DNA from 3 places in the Providencia sp. PROV_01 genome. Region 1 is predicted to be linked to each of the others. Evidence: predicted binding sites of a transcription regulator. Region 1 holds the regulator's gene; each other region holds the start of a gene.
What was found. Region 1 encodes PhoB, which activates phosphate uptake and scavenging genes when phosphate is short. Its sites were predicted from a motif close to CTGTCATAAAACTGNCNNAT; they were not measured.

Region 1 (7,734 bases):
GGTTTCAACTACTTACACGATTAATGGTCGCTTTGGCTCTGTGGTGATCCCGCCCGGAACTGGCTTTTTCTTAAACGATGAAATGGATGACTTCACCACCAAAGTAGGTGAAAAAAACCTGTATGGTTTAGTACAAGGTGAACGCAATTCTATTGCACCAGGTAAGCGCCCACTGTCATCCATGAGCCCAACTATCGTGACGAAAGATGGCAAAGTATTTCTAGTTCTCGGTTCACCCGGAGGCTCACGAATTATTTCGATTACGCTGCAAACCGCTTTAAATATTATCGACCATGGTATGCCACCACAAGAAGCCGTTAATGCACCGCGTATTCACCACCAGTGGCTCCCTGATGAGGTTTATTATGAGCAAAGAGGCGTTTCTAAAGACACCTTAGCACTACTCGATAAAATGGGTTACCAGATGGTTGAACAAACACCGTGGGGTGCCGCCGAGCTGATTATGGTCGCGATCCCTGAAGGAGCTGGTGTTAGTGCCAAATCTTCGGGTAATGATTCCGCTGTTTCAGGGAAAGTTCGCGAAGGTTTCATTTATGGCTCTAACGATGTACGTCGCCCAGCAGGGAGTGCTGTCGGTGTTGATTAATGGCCTAATAAAATAGAAAAAGGAGCTATTTAGCTCCTTTTTTGTAATTTCAATTAATTACACTTGCTTATGCTGTGCAGCAGGTGACACAAACTTATCGCATAAAATAGCCACGACCATCACAACAACAGTTGGTAATACCCAGACTAAGTCTTGTTTATACAGTGGCATTGCTGTCATCCATTCAGGAATATAACCTTTAAGATGGTCTGACGCTTTTACGGCACCGATTAAACCGACGACAAAGCTAACTAACATTGTCGGCGCAATCACTATCGTTGGGTTTTTCCACCACTTCAAAGTAAAGCTTAATAAAATTAAGACAATACAAGGTGGATAAATTGAAACTAGCACGGGTAATGAGAAGGCGATTAACTTACTCAAACCTAAGTTTGAGATCACCATGGAGAACACACCCAAGATCAATACCAGTTTACGGTAAGAAATCGGTACATAGCGGCTAAAGAACTCGGCACAGGCACAAGTTAAACCCACGGCAGTTACCATACAGGCAACAAAGATTAATACCGCAAGGAAGAAGCTACCGTAATTACCAAAAGTATATTGAACATAGGTATGTAAAATATCAGCGCCATCAGCAGGGTTTGGAATTAACGAACCGCTATTCTCACCAAGCTTAAACAAGGACAAATAGACCAGAGTTAATAATACCCCTGCAATTAACCCTGCCCACATAGTGTAACGGGTTAATAGTGAAGAGTTTTCGATACCCCTTGAACGCGCCGCATTAACAATAACGATACCAAATACCATAGCACCAAGGGTATCCATAGTTAGATAACCATTGATAAAGCCATTCGAGAAAGCCATCTCACGGTATTCTATTGTAGAAGGGATCGGATCCCCCGCAGGCCACATGACAGCCGCAATACCCAAAATAGCCAAGGCTAACATTTTTACAGGTGCTAAAATGTGCCCAACGCTATCGAGCAGTTTTCCGGGATATAGTGAAATACCGATAACTAAAACGAAGTAAACTACGCTGTAGATAAGTAACAGCATATCGGACTCACCACCGAATAAAGGTGCGATACCGACTTTATAGGATACAGTCGCCGTTCTTGGCGTTGCAAATAGAGGCCCTACAGACAAATAAGCAACAACCGCCAATAGTAACCCTGCCGTTTTGCCAACGGGTGTACTGAGCGCTTCAATGCCCCCACCCACTTTAGCTAGCGCAATAACGGTTAAAACAGGTAAACCCACGCCTGTAACCAAAAACCCTAGTGCCGCAGTCCAAACTTGTTCCCCTGCCTGCAAGCCAACCATGGGGGGAAAGATAATGTTTCCTGCCCCTACGAATAACGCAAAAGTCATAAAGCCTAATGCGATGATATCTCTTGATGATAAACGATGAGCCATATTATGTTATTTTTAAGTGACAAAATAGAAAATTATGGGTTTACACTTAGCAACCCTTTGAAATATATATAGCGAGATAGAATTCTGATAAACATACTGTTAACAATATAAAAAAGCATGTTTGTTTGTATCATACGAAATGAAAAGTCAAAAAACAGAAAAATTCGCCAATAACTGACAACAAGTAGAACTTTTATAGGGCAAAAAGGCAATAGCAAACCGAAAAACAAGAATAAATAACTAAACTAATTTTCAGAACTAGTGATTACTTTCAGTAAAATCCCAATACTCGTTATATGCTTTGCTCGAAAAATGAACAACTCGTCTTTTTCTGGTGATTAAAATTGATTATTTAACAGAATATATAATTAATGTGATAGCAATAATCAGCATTAAATATATATGTTTTGAATTTAATACAGGTATGGATTGATAAATAGAAATAATCCACTTTATTAATATTTTGATTATATTAACAAAGTGGAATTATTTACCCATTTTTAAGTTTTTTGTCATCAACAATAAATACTGGCGGTAAAGTAAATGAAAACTCACTCCCTTTACCTAATTGACTTGTTACCACCAATTGGCTGCTATGGTGCTGTAATGCATGTTTAACAATAGCCAACCCAAGGCCGGTACCTCCACCGCCTTGGCGGGAGCGTGCTTTATCTACCCGATAAAACCGTTCTGTCAAACGAGGAATATGCTCTGTAGGTATCCCTTGCCCGTTATCTCTCACACTAAAACGAGCACCCTGACCATTTCTTTGCCATTCAACCCAAATTTTGGTGCCTTCTGGCGTATGGCTGATTGCGTTATAGACTAAATTCGCCACTGCACTTCGTAATTGTTCTTCATTACCATGGACACGCAATTTTTCATCAACATGAAATTCAAACTGGTGGCGCCCTTGGCTTAAACTTAACGCTTCTTGCTCAATCATTTTGAGAATGACAGGGATATTCACTTGCTCATCAAGGTTAATTTGAGGAGCAATTTCTATACGTGATAACTGCAAAAGCTGTTTAACCAAGTTATCCATACGATGAGTTTGCTCTTGCATGACATGCAGTGCTTTTTTATTGGCCGCAGTGACATTTTCTTGGTCATCCATGACTTCAAGGTAGCCTTGAATGACAGTAAGAGGAGTTCGTAATTCATGGCTTACATTCGCAAAGAAGTCCCTACGGGCCTTTTCCAAACGGCGTTTTTCTGTCACATCTCGAGCTACCATCAATAACTGCCCTTCGGTATACGGCAAGATACGAAATTCAACAATTTCACCACTATTGAGCTCGATAGTCAGCGCTTGGTCATAACGCTTAATGGTGAAGTATCGGCTAAAATCTGGGTAACGTAATAAATTAAAAATATGTTGGCCATTATCTTCAGGCCAACGGAAACCGAGTAAAGCCTGCGCATGACGATTACACCAGAAGATATTCCCTTCTGTTGTCATCATAACCACGGCATCAGGTAGTGATTCTGCACCACTACGAAACCGTTTAATTAACTGGCCTAGCTCACGACGGCGTTTACGATTACGTTGTTGCATCTGGTAGATGCCATAAAATATCGGTTCCCACCCTCCTTTCCCCTCGGGTGGTAACATGCTTTTATCGAGCCACAACCAGTAAGAAAGTTTAAGTAGGTTATACCCATGCCATGTCAGTGCAGCAAGTAGCGATATCACTAATAGCCACGCTAGGTGGCCAATAAAAACCGATAAGATAAGGGCGGGTAAGATAAATAAAAACAGCCCCCAAATCAGCTGCTTAATCGATAAACGTTCAAGCACGCATGCCTCTCCCTTTGTGGTTTTTAGTAACGGATAGAAAAACGATAACCTGTACCGCGTACAGTTTGTACCATTTTATCATGACCTTCCGTCTCTAGTGCCTTTCTTAACCGCCGAATATGGACATCAACGGTTCTATCTTCCACATACACATTGGCTCCCCATACATAATTTAGTAGCTGTTCTCTACTATATACGCGTTCAGGGTGAGTCATGAAGAAATGCAGTAATTTATATTCAGTTGGCCCCATATCGATAGGGATTTCATTGCTGGTCACACGATGAGAAGTAGGGTCTAACGTTAACCCATTCATTTCAATAATATCTTCCGTCGCCATTGGTGAAATACGACGTAAAATTGCCTTTACCCGAGCGATTAATTCCTTTGGTGAAAACGGCTTAATCAGATAGTCATCCGCGCCAACTTCCAAACCTTTTACGCGGTCTTCTTCTTCTCCTCGTGCGGTTAACATCATGACAGGAACGTCACGTGTTGCGCTATCACGCTTCATATGCTTAATTACTTGGATACCGGAGCCCCCTGGGATCATCCAATCCAGTAGTACGAGATCGGGTAGAGGGTCAACGAGTTGTGCAATCGCACTGTCATAATCATCAGCTTCAATAGGCTGAAAACCATTCTGTTCTAATACAAAACAAACCATTTCTCGGATGGGCGCTTCATCTTCAACAACTAGAATGCGTCTTGCCATGATTGTTCCTGTAAAATTAAGAAGACATTTAAAATGTGAAAGTATTATGCGTCACTTTTATGACAGAATTATGAATATCAATGAGCAAAACTCATATTAATCTTTATTTTAGCGGTTAAATGTCATTTAAGTGAAATATTTCCGCAACATGGTAATAAAGCCGCAAACATCCCTCAACGAGTTATCTGGATCAGGTATACTTAGTTATCGAACGCTCGTGCACATTATTGTTGATAGGAATTGATAGCTCATGCGCATTATTCATACTTCAGACTGGCACCTTGGTCAGTATTTTTTTACCAAAAGCCGTGCGCCTGAGCACCAACATTTCTTGAATTGGCTCGTTGAACAAGTGGAATTACATCACGTTGATGCAGTCATCGTTGCTGGTGATATCTTCGATACAGGCTCTCCGCCTAGCTATGCACGTGAACTGTACAACAAATTTATTGTTGATTTACAAAAAACAGGCTGCCAATTAGTCATTTTAAGCGGTAATCACGACTCAGTTTCTGTACTCAATGAATCAAGTGCTCTACTTCGTTACTTAAATACACAAGTCATTACGTCGGGAAGTGAGCCCCATGTTGTTACCTTAGTCAATAAACAGGCTCAACCTATTGGTTTAGTCTGTGCCATTCCTTTTTTACGCCCTCGAGATATTCAACTAAGTATTGCAGGACAAAATATTGAAGAGAAACAACGCTCGCTGCAAACAGCTATTCATGATCATTACCAAGCCAGCTACCAACTCGCGCTAGAACAGCGAACCGCTTTGGGGCTGGATATTCCAATTATTGCAACAGGCCATTTAACTGTTGTCGGCGCAGCCTTAACTGACTCTGTACGAGATATTTATATTGGTACGTTAGATGCGTTTCCTTCAGGGGCTTTTCCGCCTGCTGACTATATCGCCCTTGGCCATATTCACCGGTCCCAAGTGATTGGAGGACAAGAAAATATTCGCTACTGCGGTTCACCTATTGCATTGAGCTTTGACGAAACAACACAACAAAAAAGTGTCTGCCTTGTTGAATTCAGCGGAAGTGAATTGACTCAAATCACACCACTGGAAATCCCGACTATTCAGCCATTACAAAGTATTAAAGGCTCCTTAAACCAAATAGAACAGCAATTAGAGATATGGAAAGATTACCAAGGTGATAAACCGGTTTGGCTTGATATTGAAGTTGCTTCACAAGATTACCTCGCTGATATCCAACAACGTATTGAAGCTTTGACACAAGACCTCCCAGTCGAAGTCGTAATACTACGCCGTGCACGCAAGCAAATACAGGGACAAAGCCAAACCTTGGCCAATGAAACATTGAGTGAACTCACCGTAGAAGACGTTTTTTTACGCCGCCTTGCTCAAGAGTCTTTAGAAGATCCTGAGCGTGAACAGCGTCTATTCCAGCTATTTCAACAATCTTATGACGCATTGCAACTGAGCAAGGAAAGTTAATATGAAAATTTTAAGTTTACGTTTAAAAAATATTAACTCTCTTAGAGGTGAATGGAAAATTGATTTCACTGAAGAGCCATTTGCTAGCAATGGCCTGTTTGCCATTACGGGTGCCACCGGTGCAGGAAAAACGACCTTATTAGATGCGATTTGCCTCGCGCTTTATCACCGAACACCGCGTTTAAAAACCATTTCTAATGCACAAAATGAACTGATGACTCGCCATACAGGGGAATGCCTCGCGGAGGTAGAGTTTGAGGTCAAAGGTAAAGCTTATCGAGCCTTTTGGAGCCAACGACGGGCTGGAGGGAAACCTGATGGCAATTTACAACAGCCTAAAGCTGAGCTTGCAACGGTTGCTGATGGTAAAATATTGACCGTAAAAATCACAGAGATAAAAGAATTAGTGGCGCAAATAACAGGGCTTGATTATGAGCGTTTTACTAAATCCATTTTACTCTCCCAAGGGGACTTCGCGGCTTTTTTAAATGCCTCTGAGAAAGAACGCGCTGATTTACTTGAAGAAATTACAGGCACCGAAATTTATAGCCAAATTTCAATTTATGTTTTTAATCAACACAAGCAAGCCAAAATTGACTTAGATTTGCTAAAAGCAAAAGCGCAAAACATTAATTTACTCACAGAAGTAGAACATCAAGAATTATTGGTACAGCAAAACGATTTGCTTGAACAAGAAGCACAAACCAAGCAACAGCGTGCTCGCCACCAACAAGGGGTTAATTGGTGGCAACAATATCATCAACTCACCCAGCGCATGCAATCACTTGATGAAGAACTCAAAAAAAACGAACTTGAGTTCCAAGCCGCGCAACCTCAATTAAAAAGATTAGCTGATAGTGCCCCTGCGGAATCCCTTCGTCCATTATGGCAGGAAGTTGAACGACAACAGCAACAACTCACTGAATACACGAATAAACAACACCATTTGAAACTTAGCTTGCAAACCCAACAAACTGAGCGCACCCCACTGCAAGAAAAGTTGTTTAAATCGCAATCCGAGTATCAACAACACCTTGATTTTGCCAAACAACAACATCAATTGATTGATGAAACAGTCAGGCCTCTTGATAACCAAATTGCACAATTGAAACAGCAACAATCTGAAATTAAACAGCAAATTGAACAACAACAAATCACTCTTCAGCAAAAGCAATGCTTAGTTAGTGAAACGCAAAGTCAGATCCAAAATGCGTACATTGAGTTAAAAAAACACAATATATTCCTAGAAGAACACCCAAAAGACGCTGAGCTCAGTTCACAAATAGGCAGTTGGCAACAACAAGGCCATTTTATTTTCGAATTAGCTGATAAACTGGCCAGCTTGCCCGAAAAACAACAGATACTTTCAAATGAAGTCGAGCAGTTACAGCGGCAACAGCAGCAGCAAACAGAGAAATTATCCCAAAAACGTCTCGAGTTAGAGCACAGCACTGTAGCGTTCAAAAAACAAGAAGAAATCTACAAGCGAAACCAAGAAAAACATGACATTAACACCATCAATCAACACATTGAACAGCTACAAGCACGTTTGCAACATGCTAAGTTATTGCCATTAATATTATCTCAATGCCTTAATGCGCAAACGCAAAAACAGAAACAGCTCCAAAAAGATGTTGAATTAGCGCAAGATATCACCACTACGCAAAAAGCGTTGAGCCTTGCGGTAACACATATTAATGAATTGACCCCACTCATCAAACTAACCAATGACAAATTACAATTAGAACAAAAAATTGTCAGCCTA
Region 2 (7,734 bases), 120 kb from region 1:
AGTTTATTGGATGAATATTATCAAAATGGTGATACAAGCGCATTTTGGCAAGCCGTTGCCGCGCAAGGAACGCCACTGGTTGAAGATTTTTCAAATAGACAAAAACGGGTGACATTCCTTTGGCGTGGCGCGAAAGCAAACGCCTATATTTTAGGTGCGCCGTCAGGTAATCACGAAAGAATGGCCCATTTGGCGGGAACGGATATTTGGTATCGTTCTTTTATCATCCCTAATGATACGTTATCGCAATATAAAATTGCACCAGATATCCCTTCTGTACCGGAAGGCGGTTTTGCTCAACGTAAAGCAATTCTAGTCACCGCGCAGTCTGACCCATATAATTCTCACGTTATTCCTTCCCTAAATGTCGATAAATATAATCGTTTTTCGTTGTTATCATTGGCACCGAACATACGCCAGTGTCACTTTCCTGATGTAGAAAATCGGCAGATTAAAGGCCGTTTAGAGACTTTTACGTTGGTGAGTCAAATATTAAAAAACGAAAGAAAAATAACGGTTTATCAGCCTAATGTACCAATGGAAACACCGGCGTTATTGTTGCTATTGGATGGGCAAATTTACCTGCAAAACTATCAAATGGAGAAATTCTTTGATAAGTGGATGAATCAGGGGAGTTTTCCAGCGATGAATATTATATTTGTTGATAGCATAAATTCAGAGCGTCGTGGGGATGAGCTTCCCCCTAATGATGTCTTTCCTAAGTTGCTGGCGGATGAGCTTATGCCTCAATTAGCACAAATGGGAATTCAAGCGCCTGCAAGCCATACGATTATTGCGGGTTCCAGTTATGGTGGGATTGGCGCGACATGGAATGCATTACAACATCCTGAAATCTTCGGTAATGTTATCAGTATGTCAGGATCTTATTGGTGGGCTCCAAAAGATAAAGACCCTGAGTGGTTAATTCGTGAAATCGAAATTATACCAACGCAACCTATCCGTTTTTTCCTTGAGGCCGGCTTATTCGAACAACGCGGTAGTTGGGGGGGAATTATTCAGAACCACTACCGATTACTGGATGTTCTAAAACACAAAGGTTATCAAGTTGATGCTATTGAGTTACCTAGCGGGCACGACTATGTTTCTTGGTGTGAAACGCTTTATGAGGGAACAAATCAACTTGTGTCACAATGGTAAATAGCCATAACGTTGATTCACAACAAGCAGCTTATATTTAGCTGCTTTTTCACATTTATGACAAACGTCTTCATTTCGCCATAAAAGCGTCATTCAACTGTCATCTAGCTCCTTTAGCATGCCTGTCATTATTTGAAATACACATTTTCTCTTTTTATTATTGATTGGCAAGGAAACAGTTATGACTGGTAATTTTATGAAATCCCTTTTAGCTGTCACGGTAAGTACTTTAATTTTAGGAAGTGCAGTCCCTGCCTACGCGGCTGATAAAAATGATGCGGTGTCAGAAAACCGTGCGGCACAAGGTGATATCACAAAATTTGGTGGTGCGCGTCGTTTAGCGACAGAGCAAACTGATATCATGAAAGCGGCACTTCACAATGGCCAAGCCAAAAATGTGATTCTGTTTATTGGTGATGGTATGGGTGACTCAGAGATAACCGTTGCCCGTAACTATGCAGAAGGTGCTTCAGGGTTCTTTAAAGGAATCGATGCCTTGCCAATTACAGGCCAATATACCCATTATGCGTTAGATAAGAAAACCCAAAAACCAGACTATGTGACTGACTCTGCAGCGTCTGCCACGGCGTGGTCTTCTGGTGTAAAAACCTACAATGGCGCATTAGGGATTGATGTATTTGGCAACGATCATGAGACATTAATTGAGATAGCTAAACGTAATGGTAAAGCGACGGGTAACGTCACAACCTCTGAGATTCAAGACGCTACGCCAGCTGCACAGTTTTCGCATGTGAGTGCGCGTAAATGTTATGGCCCTGAGGAAACAGCAGAAAAATGTGCGGCTAACGCGCTAGAAAATGGCGGTCGAGGTTCAATTTCAGAGCAACTGTTGGTAACTCGCCCAGATGTCACCCTTGGTGGTGGAGCTAAGAGCTTCAAGCAAGAAGCAAAGGCGGGTGACTACAAAGGTAAAACGTTGGAGCAACAGGCGATTGAGCGTGGGTATAATATTGTGCGTGACGCTAAGTCATTAGACAGCATTACTGTTGCAAATCAAGATAAACCTGTTCTGGGCTTATTCCATGATGGCAACATGACTGTTGCATGGGAAGGCCCGAAAGCAGTTCATTACGGTAATATCAACAATGCGCCGTTAGAATGTAAACCGAATGCTAAGTTAGACCCGAATGCACCAACATTGGCTCAAATGACGAAAAAAGCGATTGAGCTGTTAGAAGTCAACCCAAATGGTTTCTTCTTGCAGGTTGAAAGTGCTTCTATCGATAAGCAAGACCATAAAGCAAACCCATGTGGTCAAATTGGTGAAACTGTCGCTCTCGACCAAGCTGTACAAGTCGGCTTAGATTTCGCTAAAAAACATGGTGATACATTAGTTATCGTGACCGCTGACCATTCACATTCAAGCCAAATTATTCCTGAAGGCACTAAGTCAACGGGTTTAACGCAGGCGTTGATTACTAAAGACGGTTCTGTGATGGTGGTAAATTACGGTAACTCTGAAGAAGATGACTCTCAAGAGCACACGGGTGCTCAGTTACGTGTAGCGGCTTATGGTCCACATGCGGCAAACGTAATGGGTCTGACTGACCAAACTGATTTGTTCTTTACCATGCGCGATGCAATGGGATTGAAGCAATAAACCAACCCTGTAGTAAAAATTCTCCGCAATAGGATGTTGCGGGGAGTTTTTTTATTTCTAGCCCTTTTTTTTCTTATTTTTCAACCATGCCTCAATGAACGTACTAAACATTTGCACTTCTTTTTTTATTCATTATCTTGATAAATTGATTTATTAAATAACAATAAATGTGCTTATTCATAGGCACGAATAATGAGAATGACATTATGAGAGAAGTTCGCGAACTGCAACGAGAGGAAATCCCATCTGTTTGGTCTATCGACCGCACTGAATTAATTGAAAACCTTTATCTATATCGAAATGGTGAGTTGGTGCTATCCAAGCAGCGGTTTGATATGAAAGGTTGGCCAGAAGGCGAACCTGAAGCTTATACCCCTCATTTGTTGGAAAGTTATGACCAAGGAGCGGTATTTCTTGGTATTTTTGAGCAGGGCAAGCTAATTGCTGCCGCAAGTTTAGATAATGTGTGGCGCGGCGAACAAAAAAATTTACTGCAATTGTCTTTCCTGCATGTGAGCCACTCACATCGTGGTAAAGGTTTAGCAGGGATGTTATTCCAACAATGCGCTGAAATGGCGATACAAAAAGGTGCAAAAGGCTTATATATTTCTGCGACACCTTCAGAAAATACGGTGCACTTTTATCAACATCTCGGTTGTTCCTTAATTGCCCAGCCTGACCCTGAATTATTTGCATTGGAGCCCGAAGATATTCATTTTATTTATCTATTTTCGTAAGTTTGTATTTTGTAAAATAAGTGTTAATTTATAGCGTGGTGAAATAAAAAAGCATTGAAATTTACTAGAAACTAGATATGATTGATAATCATTATCATTTAAGGGTGTTGAGGTCACTATGCCAACTAGCATATCAAAAACCACAGGTTTAAGGCGAATAGGTGCTGGCCTTTGGGGTGTTTTTGCTGTGATATTGCTGAGCATTGCTTATATACTCAATAATATGGGCTTAGATAATCTAAAAATCATTATGATTACCATGATGGTAGCAACCGCTGGGATGCTATTTAATCGCGGTTCTCGTCGTTTATTGATTGTCCCCGCAGTTATTTCACTCGCATGTTTTATGATGGCCTTTGTTCTACAAAGTTAGTTCTATAATCAGTAAGTAACAGAACAAAATAGAGAATTAGGGCAGCGCTAGTCGTACAAGGAAGGTCAAAATGGGCAGGGTGTTATAAACAATGACTGACCAGTGGTGCGAAAGGGGGGACTTGAACCCCCACGTCCGAAGGACACTAACACCTGAAGCTAGCGCGTCTACCAATTCCGCCACCCTCGCAATACTGTCTCGTCAATACTAAATTATTGTGGTTTATACAAAGTTAGTGGTGCGAAAGGGGGGACTTGAACCCCCACGTCCATAGGACACTAACACCTGAAGCTAGCGCGTCTACCAATTCCGCCACCCTCGCAATACCTAACTAAACTTTGATTCATCAATGCTTCTAACCAGCAATAATGTGGTGCGGATTTTAGGCTAATTTCGACGAACGTCAATAATTTTTTTATGAAGTATTTTTCGATTGATGAAAAAATGGCCGGTAAAGGATCACCAGCCAATGAGTAGTATGATAAATTGTGCTTTAGTTAAATTATTAGCGATTAAATTAACGCTTAACTGCTTGGTAAACTTTAAATTTTCCTGTTTTGGCAAGTACTTCGTGACTACCAAAAGCTTTATCGAGCAAATCAGGGTATGGTAAGAAAGCATTAGCTACGATGCGCAAACGTCCACCTTTTTTCAGGTATTTAGGGGCTTGGTAAATCATATTTTCAACCGCACGATAACTGGTATTTAGGCCATCATGGAATGGTGGATTTGAAATAATCCAATCAAATTTATCGTTAATATCAGAGTAAGCATCACTTGCGATGACTTTACCGACCAGTTTATTGGCCTCAAGAGTGGATGCTGCGGAATCAAGCGCAGATGCACTGACATCACTTAAGGTGAGTTTGATCTCTGGGTTTTGTGAGCCGATCACCGCAGCGATCACGCCATTGCCACAGGCGAGATCAAGCAGATCACCGCTCATTGGGTCAGTTAGCGTGGACAATAGTAGATCACTACCGATATCCAGCTCATTATGGCTAAATACCCCAGGTAATGCATTAATTCTAACATTATCAATTTGATAATGACGCCACCAGCGAGCAATATCAAAGGTTGTGGGTTGTTCTAATTCACCATAGTACAAGCCACAACGGCGTGCAGAGTCGATTTTTTGTAAGTTAGCGATCCCTTCCATAATAGATTCGGCGCTTTTAACACCACTGCGATTCTCGCCGACGATAAAAATTTGGCTACCTGCAGCAAGGTGAGTACAAAGGTCATCGAGTTGGAAGCAGGCTTCTTGCTTGTTTTTTTGCCAAAAATAAATGAGAGTATCGCAAGGCTGGATAAATTCTGCTGGGGTTATGGCAGAGAATAACGCCATATCACCCATTAACGGTTGTAAGCGTTGCCAGTGATGATACTGGTTGGTGATGACGCGAACACTAGCTGCTTCTAAGGTTGCAGCGAGCTCATCCTGAATGTCACCAGCCAAAATGACATGACGATCTATAAAATGTTCGAGATGGCGTTGAATAACTTCGCTGGCAGGTGTCAGTAATGACATATTCTGTCAATCTCCTAAAATAATAAAAAAACCGATGACATCTTACCAAAGATAAGAGAAATAGCATTGCTCTGTTGGCGCTATTAATCCCCTTTGATAAGATGTGGTTGTAAAATTGCGACTGGAAAATCAAATGACACGACGTGACAGGCTTTTAGAACAAATGGGGATCACTCAATGGATGGTGAGAAATCCTGCTGTGTTACGTGGTGAACGTGGTGTAAGGATCCCAGCGTCGACTAAGCTTATTATTATTACTGATGAGAACCTTGATTTAAATAGCCAATTGCTAAAAGATGTTTTTCTTTCCATGAATATTGCACAGGACGATGTGGTTTGTGTCAATTCAGAGCAATTAGGTTTAATCCCAACACCAATAATAACACCATGTTGGGTATTAGGTGATGAAATCCAGCCTGAAGGTTCAAAAGTCATGTTTACTTCACCTGTTTTGTCTGAGCTAAGTACAAGCTGTAGCGCTAAACGGGCACTATGGAAACAAATTTATCAATATGATGAAAATTTCAACACTAAAGCAATCTGATCTTGCAACTGCGTACTTAATTGAGAAGTTAAGCCATGACTTTCCATGGACTGAGCGAGTTTTTTATGGAAATCAAGGGGAAAAGTATCATAACTTAAAAATTTCTGTTAATAATCAAATTATTGGTTATGCGATAACACAATGTGTTCTTGATGAGGCGACCCTATTCAATATTGCTCTCCACCCTGATTACCAAGGGAAAGGGTATGGCCGCTTGTTGCTAGAAGAGCTTATCAAGGAACTCATAAAGAAAGGCATTCTCACATTATGGTTAGAAGTGAGAGAATCAAATGCATCTGCTTTGCATCTATACGATAAGCTAGGTTTTCACCAAGTAACGGTACGTAAAGATTACTACCCTGCCAAAAAAGGCCGAGAAGATGCTTTAGTACTTGCTTTAACTCTATTTTCCGATGAATAAATTTAAGTAATAAATAATTTATTACTAATATAATTAAAACCCCAATATGTTGTCAGACATACTGGGGTTTGTGCTTTTAGTGACGATTATTTTTCAATTTCAGGAAGGATAGGTTTACTAATTATTTGGATATTATCTTTTAACTCTTTTTTGGCTGCAGCTTGTGCATTGACTTCTTCATTGAGGCCTTTATAGGTGGAGTAACACATAATTAGCATCATGATGGATAATGGCACCGCCATAGCAACCAGTGCGGATTGCAAACCTGATAATCCACCTGTCATAATTAGCACGATCGCGATTGCTGCAATAATGACTCCCCAAATGGTTTTAGTGACATGAGAAGGATTTGGGTTCCCATTTTCGCTGACCATTCCCAGTACAAATACCGCTGAGTTAGCAGAAGTAATAAAGAAAATCAGCACTAAGGCAATGGCTAAAATACTGATAAATGTTGATGCAGGGAAATAGTCTAAGAACTTAAACAATGCGGATGTGACATCGGTTTTTACGGCATCAGCCAGTGCTGTTTGGCCTAGATTTTGAATAAGATGGATTGCTGACCCACCCATGACTGCAAACCAAGCAAAAGCACTTAATACAGGAATAAATACTGCGCCAATCATAAATTCTTTGATTGTTCTTCCTTTCGATATACGAGCCACAAAGCTGCCAACTAGCGGTGCCCATGCTATCCACCAACCAAAGTAAAACAGTGTCCAGTTAGCAATCCAAGTACCGTCATTATAGGGTTCAGTGCGAAATGACATGCTGACAAAATTTTGGACGTAGTCTCCAATGCCTTGGAATAAGACTTTTAAGATAGTTTGGGTTGGGCCAGATAGAAAGATAAATGCCATCAATCCTAGAGCAAGTATGATATTTAAGTTTGATAGGTGTTTTATTGCCCCTTGTAGCCCGGAAATTGTCGAAGCAACATAAACAACAGTAATGATAGCAATCAAACCAATTTGTACATAAATACTAATGGGCAATCCCCATAAGTAATTCATACCACTGTTAACTTGTAGTGTACCAAAACCTAATGATGTGGCGATACCAATAACGACGGATAACATCACCAATATATTGATCCATTTCCCGACAGAGCCGTAGATCCGATCCCCAATTAAGGGATAGAAAACAGAACTAAGTGACGACGGGAGCTTTTTCCTAAATTGGAAATAGCCCAAAGCCACGCCGACGAGTGCATAACACGCCCATGCGGAAACCCCCCAGTGTAGATAGACATATTGCATGGCTGCTTTGGCCGACTGTTCTGTTGAACCTTGACCAACTGGTGGGCTGATATAATAGGAAACAGGCTCTGCCACTCCCCAGAACATCAA
Region 3 (7,734 bases), 680 kb from region 1:
ACCACAGATCAACCCGGTTATTAGACCATGGATTTCCGCAGCAGTAAGTGCGATTGAGTGCTGTTGCAGGAGTTTGTCCAGTGATTCATAGTTTGGTAAAGATTTTTGTATAGACATCTGAATTCGTCATGTTAGCTTATGATTCGTGATATGCTACCATCAAGGATAGCCGCTAGACCAGTATGCTTTTGTCTTATCTATTAATTGCGCCAAATATGATGTATTTACGGCGAGTATTATTCAGTATGGAGGTATCATGTCCGCACAACCTGTCGACATCCAGATTTTCGGGCGCTCAATGCGAGTCAACTGCCCATCAGAACAAAAAGAAGCCCTTCTTGAGTCGGCTAAAGAATTAGAACAACGCTTGCAAAATCTGAAAGATAGAAGCGGTGTCACCAATATGGAACAGCTTATTTTTATCGTAGCATTGAACGTCTGTCACGAATTAGCACAAGAAAAGACAAAAACGCGTGATTATGCTTATAATATGGAAGAGAAAATAAAAATGTTGCAGCACACAATCGAACAAGCGTTGCACGATCAGGTGAAAATTACTGAGAGGCAGGTATTGCCCCTAGAGTAAATCTGCTTATTAATCAGACACTAGTAGAAAAAAATATACAAAATTAAGGTTGCATTTTAAATCTAGTTTCGTACAATGAAATCACTGAGTAACGATAAGTTCTCAAACCAAATTTCTCTGAGATGCGCGTGAGTGGGCGAGTCCCCTGAGCCGATATTTCAACTAAATAGAATGTGGTTATGGCGCTGGTGAGCATGCCTGATTCGCTCAGGAAGCCTAAAGGTTGCTAAACTGCGTTCACCTTGAACCAAGGGTTCAAGGGTTACAGCCTACAACGGCATCTTGGAGACCCTCAATTAAGTTTCTGCTTATTTTTCATTTGTTTTCTACATAACCGTTCATCTTACGATATACTCTAAGTAATATAATTACTGGATTAACTGTTTTTATCGTATTTATAACAGGTTATCACATGCAAGATTCTCTCTCGACACAACGCCAGCTGGTACGTCAAACTATCCGTCAGGCACGCCGCCAACTAAGCCTTGAACAACAACAAAGTGCCGCTGAGCAAGTCATGCATAACGCATTACACCACCCGAAAATTGTACAAGCCAATAATATTGCTCTGTTTCTTTCTTTTGATGGGGAAATTAACACAAAGCCGCTTATTCATGCACTTTGGGCTCAAGGTAAGCAAGTGTACCTTCCTGTTTTACATCCTTTTAGTCGTCACCATTTGCTGTTTCTTCACTATCGTCCAGATAGCCAACTTGTTAAAAACCGATTTCATATTGATGAGCCACCACTTGATGTCAGAGATGTGCTACCACTCGAAAAACTGGATATCATGCTTATCCCATTAGTGGCATTTGATACTCAAGGGCAACGGTTAGGTATGGGAGGTGGGTTCTATGATAGAACTCTAGCAAATTGGCAACAAACCGGTTTTTATCCAATTGGCCTTGCCCATAATTGCCAGCAAGTCGAAAAGCTCCCTATCGCACACTGGGATATTCCCTTACCCGAAATTATTACGCCGCAAAAAATATGGCGCTGGTCATAAATACCCGCGCCATTATTTCACTCAATTTTTAGCGTAGTTTAGAATAATAAACGCGCACGAATGGTGCCTGGCAAGTCTTTTAATTTCTGAAGCGCTTCATCTGTTTGGTTTGGCGTTTGCATTAATACGTCAATAACCACATAACCTACATTACCTGATGTACGTAAATACTGGCCGACAACGTTAATATTATTTTCCGTGAATACTTGGTTAATACTATTCAGAATACCTGGACGGTTTTCATGAATATGCAAGAAACGGTTTGTATCTTCAGTATGCACTGGCAGAGAAACTTCAGGGAAATTAACCGCAGATAAGGTTGAACCATTATCTGAGTATTTCGCCAACTTACTTGCCACTTCTAGTCCAATATTTTCTTGAGCTTCTTCTGTAGACCCCCCAATGTGCGGCGTTAAAATCACATTGTCGAACTTAATCAATTCAGAGATAAATGGGTCATTAGGGTCATTATTTGCAGCAGGCTCGCTTGGGAAGACATCCACCGCTGCACCGGATAAATGCTTGCTTTCTAACGCTTCAGCCAGTGAAGGAATATCAACCACCGTTCCGCGTGATGCGTTAATGAAAATAGAGCCGGGTTTCATACGGTCAAATTGTTCTTTAGCAAACATATTTTTCGTACTTGGTGTTTCAGGTACATGTAAGCTCACAACATCGCTCATATTCAGCAGTTCAGTTAAAGAACGAACTTGTGTTGCGTTACCTAAAGGTAGTTTGTTTTCAATATCATAAAAGAAAACATTCATACCGATACCTTCAGCTAAGATCCCTAACTGAGTACCAATGTGACCATATCCAACAATACCAAGGCGCTTACCACGCGCTTCAAAACAGCCTTTAGCTTGTTTTTCCCAAATACCGCGGTGTGCTTGCATATTGGCTTCAGGAATGCGACGCAGTAAAAGTAATAACTGGCCTAATACCATTTCTGCAACAGAACGTGTATTCGAAAATGGTGCGTTAAAAACAGGAATACCGCGCTTTGCAGCGGCATCTAAATCAACTTGATTGGTGCCGATACAAAAGCAACCTACTGCAACGAGTTTTTCTGCTGCAGCGAAAATTTCTTCAGTAAGATGAGTACGGGAACGGATACCTACAAAACGTGCATCTTTAATCGCTTCTTTTAATTCTTCGTCGGATAACGCACTTTTGTGATATTCAATATTGGTGTAGCCCGCGGCTTTTAAGTTATCAACCGCACTTTGGTGCACACCTTCTAGCAGTAAAAATTTAATTTTGTCTTTTTGCAAAGATACCTTAACCATTTCCCTACCCTATCGTGAACGTACTTAAGATTTATAACAGATGAACATATGTGTTTGCCTAACATAGCTCAAGAGAGATGACATCTATCTACCTTGAGCTATGAGCGTATACCAACATAGCAAAAAATAGCGCAGTAGCAATACAACCGTTTGCTTAATGGGTACTAAAAAGCGCGAAGAAAAAGAAGTTAAATGGTAGAAAATCAGGGGCGGTAACACAAAATAAGGATTTTTCCTGCACAATGCCTATTTGTGTGAGATATATCACCAAAATAGCTCGATATAAAAAAAATAAAATAAATTTCAAATTGATGATATTTATAAAACTGGTTAATTAATTTAGCGTTTATCAGCTCATAAACTAATTGCAAAATATTAGTAAAACAAAAAAGCCAGTGAGTATAATGCCACTGGCTTATTAGAATAATTGAATACGATAGAGATTATAACTTGATGGTTTTAACGCCTTCGTTTGCAGTTCCCATCAAAACGACGTCTGCGCCACGATTCGCGAACAACCCAACAGTCACGACACCCGCAATTCCGTTAATGGTATTTTCGAGTGCCACAGGGTCAACGATATTTAAATTATGGACATCTAAAATGACATTGCCGTTATCTGTAATTACATTTTGACGGTACTCTGGTGTACCACCCAGTTTAACCAATTCACGTGCCACATAGCTACGTGCCATTGGGATCACTTCAACAGGCAGTGGGAATTTACCCAACACATCAACTAGCTTAGATTGGTCAACGATACAGACAAAGGTTTTTGCAATTGCAGAAACAATTTTTTCACGTGTTAATGCGGCACCACCTCCTTTGATCATATTCATGTGGTGGTCAACCTCATCAGCACCATCAACATAAACATCTAATGAATCTACTTCATTACAATCAAATACCGTAATACCCAATGATTTTAATTTTTGAGTTGATGCTTCTGAACTTGATACTGCGCCTTCTATTTGACCTTTCATTGTTGCTAATGCATCAATGAAGTGTGAAGCCGTTGAACCCGTTCCAACACCAACGATAGTGCCCGGTTTTACGTAATCAAGTGCTGCCCAACCTACCGCTTTTTTTAATTCGTCCTGAGTCATGCTCATGCCTTTTAAGATTTAATTGAGTCGTGATTAAGGTTATTAATAACTAGTATATACCGGACACCCAATAAGTTGCAGCCTTGTTCGTTGTATTTGTGTCATGGTTATTGGGATTTACGCCACAACAATAATATTTTTAAGTGTTGCGTGTAAAAATATGGCATAGTGCTTGGTAGAATAACAACAAGGAGATCTTTTTGATGAAGCGCCCTGACTATCGCGCATTACAAGCACTGGATGCCGTTATCCGTGAACGCGGCTTTGAGCGCGCAGCTCAAAAGCTCTGCATCACGCAATCTGCTGTTTCACAACGCATAAAGCAGTTAGAAAATCTGTTTGGGCAGCCATTACTTGTGCGTACCGTTCCGCCACACCCAACTGAACAAGGGCAAAAATTACTAGCACTGCTTCATCAAGTCGAATTATTAGAAGAGCAATGGTTAGGTGATGAAAATAGTGGCTCCACCCCGTTGTTACTTTCACTTGCCGTCAACGCCGACAGCTTGGCAACTTGGTTTCTTCCAGCCCTAAACCCTGTATTAGGCAATAGCCCTATTCGGTTAAATATTCAGGTTGAAGATGAAACACGAACCCAAGAACGTTTAAGACGCGGTGAAGTGGTAGGCGCTATCAGTATTCAACCTCAAGCCTTACCTGGTTGCTTAGTCGATAAACTTGGCGCACTGGACTATATTTTTGTCGCATCACCCGGCTTTGCGGCAAAATATTTTCCCGATGGCGTTACTCGCTCTTCGTTATTAAAAGCACCTGCGGTTGCTTTCGACCATTTAGATGATATGCACCAAGCCTTTGTTCAACAAAACTTTGGCTTGTCGCCGGGTAGTGTCCCATGCCATATCGTGAACTCCTCGGAGGCCTTTGTGCAGTTAGCGAAACAAGGTTCGACCTGCTGTATGATCCCACATTTGCAGATAGCCAGTGAATTGGCGAATGGTGAATTGGTTGATTTAACTCCAGGGTTATGCCAACGACGCATGCTTTACTGGCACCGCTTCGCACCTGAAAGCCGCACAATGAAAAATGTGACTGACGCCCTATTAAAAACTGGGCGCCAGATGTTAAAACAAGAAGATGAACCAACAGCAAAAAGCTAGCGTTTTAATTCAAATACCACATCGACTTGGTCATTAAAATCAATACTCTGTTGTTCATAGGTTTCATCAATCTTGAGGTCTTGAGCAACAGAGGCTTTCATTGCCCCGCCGTAATTTCTTGCAGCGATTGGATATGGCACCGCCGCTGGCGCATTATAGTTAATGCTATACACTGGGCCTAACTGAACATTAAAGCCTTTCGCTAAGATATTGGCTTGTTCCGTCGCATTTTTAATCGCTTGAGACCGTGCTTCATCACGATACTGCTGCGGGTTAGCCACACCAAACTGTACTGAATTTATTTCATTGAGACCCGCAGCTAAAGCGCCGTCTAACAAGACATTAAGTTGGTCTAATTTCTTCACTTTCACTTCAACAGAACGTGTTGCCGTGTAGCCTTCGATAGTTGATTTTTGTTTCACACTGCTATAATCATATTTAGGCTGAGTTCGGACATTTGCTGCGTTAATATCTTGTTTTTCAATACCATTTTTCTTAAGAAACTCAAAATACTCTGCAACTCGCTTATCGACCCCAGCTTTTGCCGCTGCCGCATCTTTTGCAGTAACTTCCACCAAAATATTCAGCGTCGCCATGTCTGGAGCCGCCTTCACGATTGCGTTACCCGAAGTAGTAATGTGTGGACCATTCGGTAACGGGTCAGCCAATGATATGGTCGGAACCGTAGCACCTGCTACCATCGCAGCTAAAACTAAAGATTTTAATTTCACAGAACCTCCCAAGACAATTATTTATCGCTAAAAAAGGGATAATTAGTAATAAACTATCCCTGAGCTCAATTTAACAGTAACACATGGAACAAAAAGTACAGTCAGAATAATGAGAAATTGAACGTTATTGCTTGTCTGTTGAAGATATATTGTTATTGAGAAAGAAAACCGAGCCCTTTAAGCCCCTGTATAGCGAGTTGAAATGCAATAAACCACATCACGCTACCGACAAAAACATTAATAATGCGCTGTGAACGCGGTTTATTTAACACGGGTGAAAACCAAGCAGCAAGTATTGCTAACGCAAAAAACCACACAAAGGAAGCTGTTAAAGCACCCGCCGTAAACCAAGGTCTCAGCTGGCTTTCTAATTGGCCTCCCACACTGCCCAAGACAACGAAGGTGTCTAAATAAACATGAGGGTTCAACCAAGTGACAGCAAACAATGTGACAATCACTTTCCATCTCGTGATAGCTCGGTTTTCCGTTTGAAGTATTACCTCATCAGGGCTAAAGGCAGTACGAAACGCACCATAGCCATACCACATAAGAAATGCTACACCAGCCCATGTAATCAACTGCATTAATATTTCAGACTGGCTTAATAAAGCACTCCCACCAAAAACACCCGCGACAATTAAAGCGGTATCACTTAATGCACATAATAATGCGCTCATTAAATGAAACTGCTTTCGGCTGCCTTGCTGCAAGACAAAAGCATTCTGTGGACCTAAAGGTAATATCATTGCGGCACCTAACAGTGCACCCTGTAAATAGATTGAAAACATGCATTAATTCCGGTTTTTTATTCAATTAATATGCATGAATATTAATGAGAAAAAATCATTAGTGGAAATGATTAAGTCTAATAGGTCATAAGCATCACTTATAACTAAAAACAATTCAGTAAGAAGAATAGAGGTGTGAGAAATGAAAAGAGCCCATCAAAGACAGGCTCTTATTTTTAATGATACTGCTAAATATTACTCTGCAGGATCTTGTTTGATAGACGTATTTTGTTTATGAACATGAACATCCATTTGTGGGAATGGAATGCCAATATTATGTTTATCCAATGCTCGCTTAAACTCCTCAAGCAAATCCCAATACACCGGCCATGCATCACCATTGGTGGTCCAAAAACGTACTAAATAATTTAATGAGGATGGCGCCATATCATGTAAACGGATAGTCACGCCTTTAGCATGCTGAATACGGCTATCCGCAGCGACGATATCCCCTAAAACTTTTTTCACCACATCAATATCAGAATCGTAAGCAACACCAACAATAATATCTTGGCGGCGATTAGGCTCACGACTGGTATTAATAATGTTATCGGCAATTATCTTTCCATTAGGAATAACAATAATACGGTCATCTGCCGTTCTTAGCGTCGTTGAAAATATTTGTACATTTTGCACTGTGCCTTCAACTGCACCAATCGAGACATATTCTCCCGCTTTTAGTGGTCTAAATACCACCAGCAAAACACCTGCTGCAAAGTTACCCAGTGAGTTCTGTAACGCTAAGCCAACCGCTAAACCGGCCGCACCCATTACCGCAATCACAGAGGCAGTTTGTACGCCAATTTTCCCTAATACAGCAATTAAGGTGAACGCAACAATGGTATAGCGTGCAATCGCCGATAAAAAGTCACTGACTGTTGAATCAATGCCCTTCATGGTCATCACGCGATGTAAACCACGTCCGACCCATTTTGCAATCATCATCCCGACAATCAAGATAACGATAGCAGACACGATATTCACAACATACTGAACTAACAGATCTTGGTTTGCCACAAACCAATTCGTTGCATCATTCAACGCGCCTGTAACATCATCAGTATTCATATATATGCCCTTTAGGATCCAATTATCAATATTAATCCCAGC

Region 2: the regulator PhoB is predicted to act here: its motif matches at 1,245-1,264, upstream of phoA (alkaline phosphatase).
Region 3: the regulator PhoB is predicted to act here: its motif matches at 2,902-2,921, upstream of serA (phosphoglycerate dehydrogenase).

What each region holds. Positions count from the first base shown of each region.
Region 1 covers NZ_JBRFKD010000002.1:1,080,226-1,087,959, reverse strand. Annotated here, with positions in the region: gene ggt (gamma-glutamyltransferase) at 1-607, shown strand, start outside; gene brnQ (branched-chain amino acid transport system II carrier protein) at 665-1,990, opposite strand; gene phoR (phosphate regulon sensor histidine kinase PhoR) at 2,481-3,791, opposite strand; gene phoB (phosphate regulon transcriptional regulator PhoB) at 3,815-4,504, opposite strand; gene sbcD (exonuclease subunit SbcD) at 4,755-5,969, shown strand; gene ACU696_RS05495 (AAA family ATPase) at 5,971-7,734, shown strand, end outside.
Region 2 covers NZ_JBRFKD010000002.1:964,521-972,254, forward strand. Annotated here, with positions in the region: gene ACU696_RS05020 (alpha/beta hydrolase-fold protein) at 1-1,158, shown strand, start outside; gene phoA (alkaline phosphatase) at 1,340-2,779, shown strand; gene ACU696_RS05030 (GNAT family N-acetyltransferase) at 2,986-3,516, shown strand; gene ACU696_RS05035 (DUF1435 family protein) at 3,635-3,889, shown strand; tRNA gene ACU696_RS05040 (tRNA-Leu) at 3,993-4,078, opposite strand; tRNA gene ACU696_RS05045 (tRNA-Leu) at 4,126-4,211, opposite strand; gene rsmC (16S rRNA (guanine(1207)-N(2))-methyltransferase RsmC) at 4,407-5,420, opposite strand; gene ACU696_RS05055 (DNA polymerase III subunit psi) at 5,554-5,964, shown strand; gene rimI (ribosomal protein S18-alanine N-acetyltransferase) at 5,933-6,385, shown strand; gene ACU696_RS05065 (BCCT family transporter) at 6,472-7,734, opposite strand, start outside.
Region 3 covers NZ_JBRFKD010000002.1:1,762,217-1,769,950, reverse strand. Annotated here, with positions in the region: gene ACU696_RS08580 (YecA/YgfB family protein) at 1-117, opposite strand, end outside; gene zapA (cell division protein ZapA) at 257-586, shown strand; RNA gene ssrS (6S RNA) at 698-879, shown strand; gene ACU696_RS08565 (5-formyltetrahydrofolate cyclo-ligase) at 999-1,592, shown strand; gene serA (phosphoglycerate dehydrogenase) at 1,631-2,881, opposite strand; gene rpiA (ribose-5-phosphate isomerase RpiA) at 3,325-3,987, opposite strand; gene ACU696_RS08550 (LysR family transcriptional regulator ArgP) at 4,191-5,105, shown strand; gene ACU696_RS08545 (oxidative stress defense protein) at 5,102-5,836, opposite strand; gene argO (arginine exporter ArgO) at 5,989-6,624, opposite strand; gene mscS (small-conductance mechanosensitive channel MscS) at 6,820-7,692, opposite strand.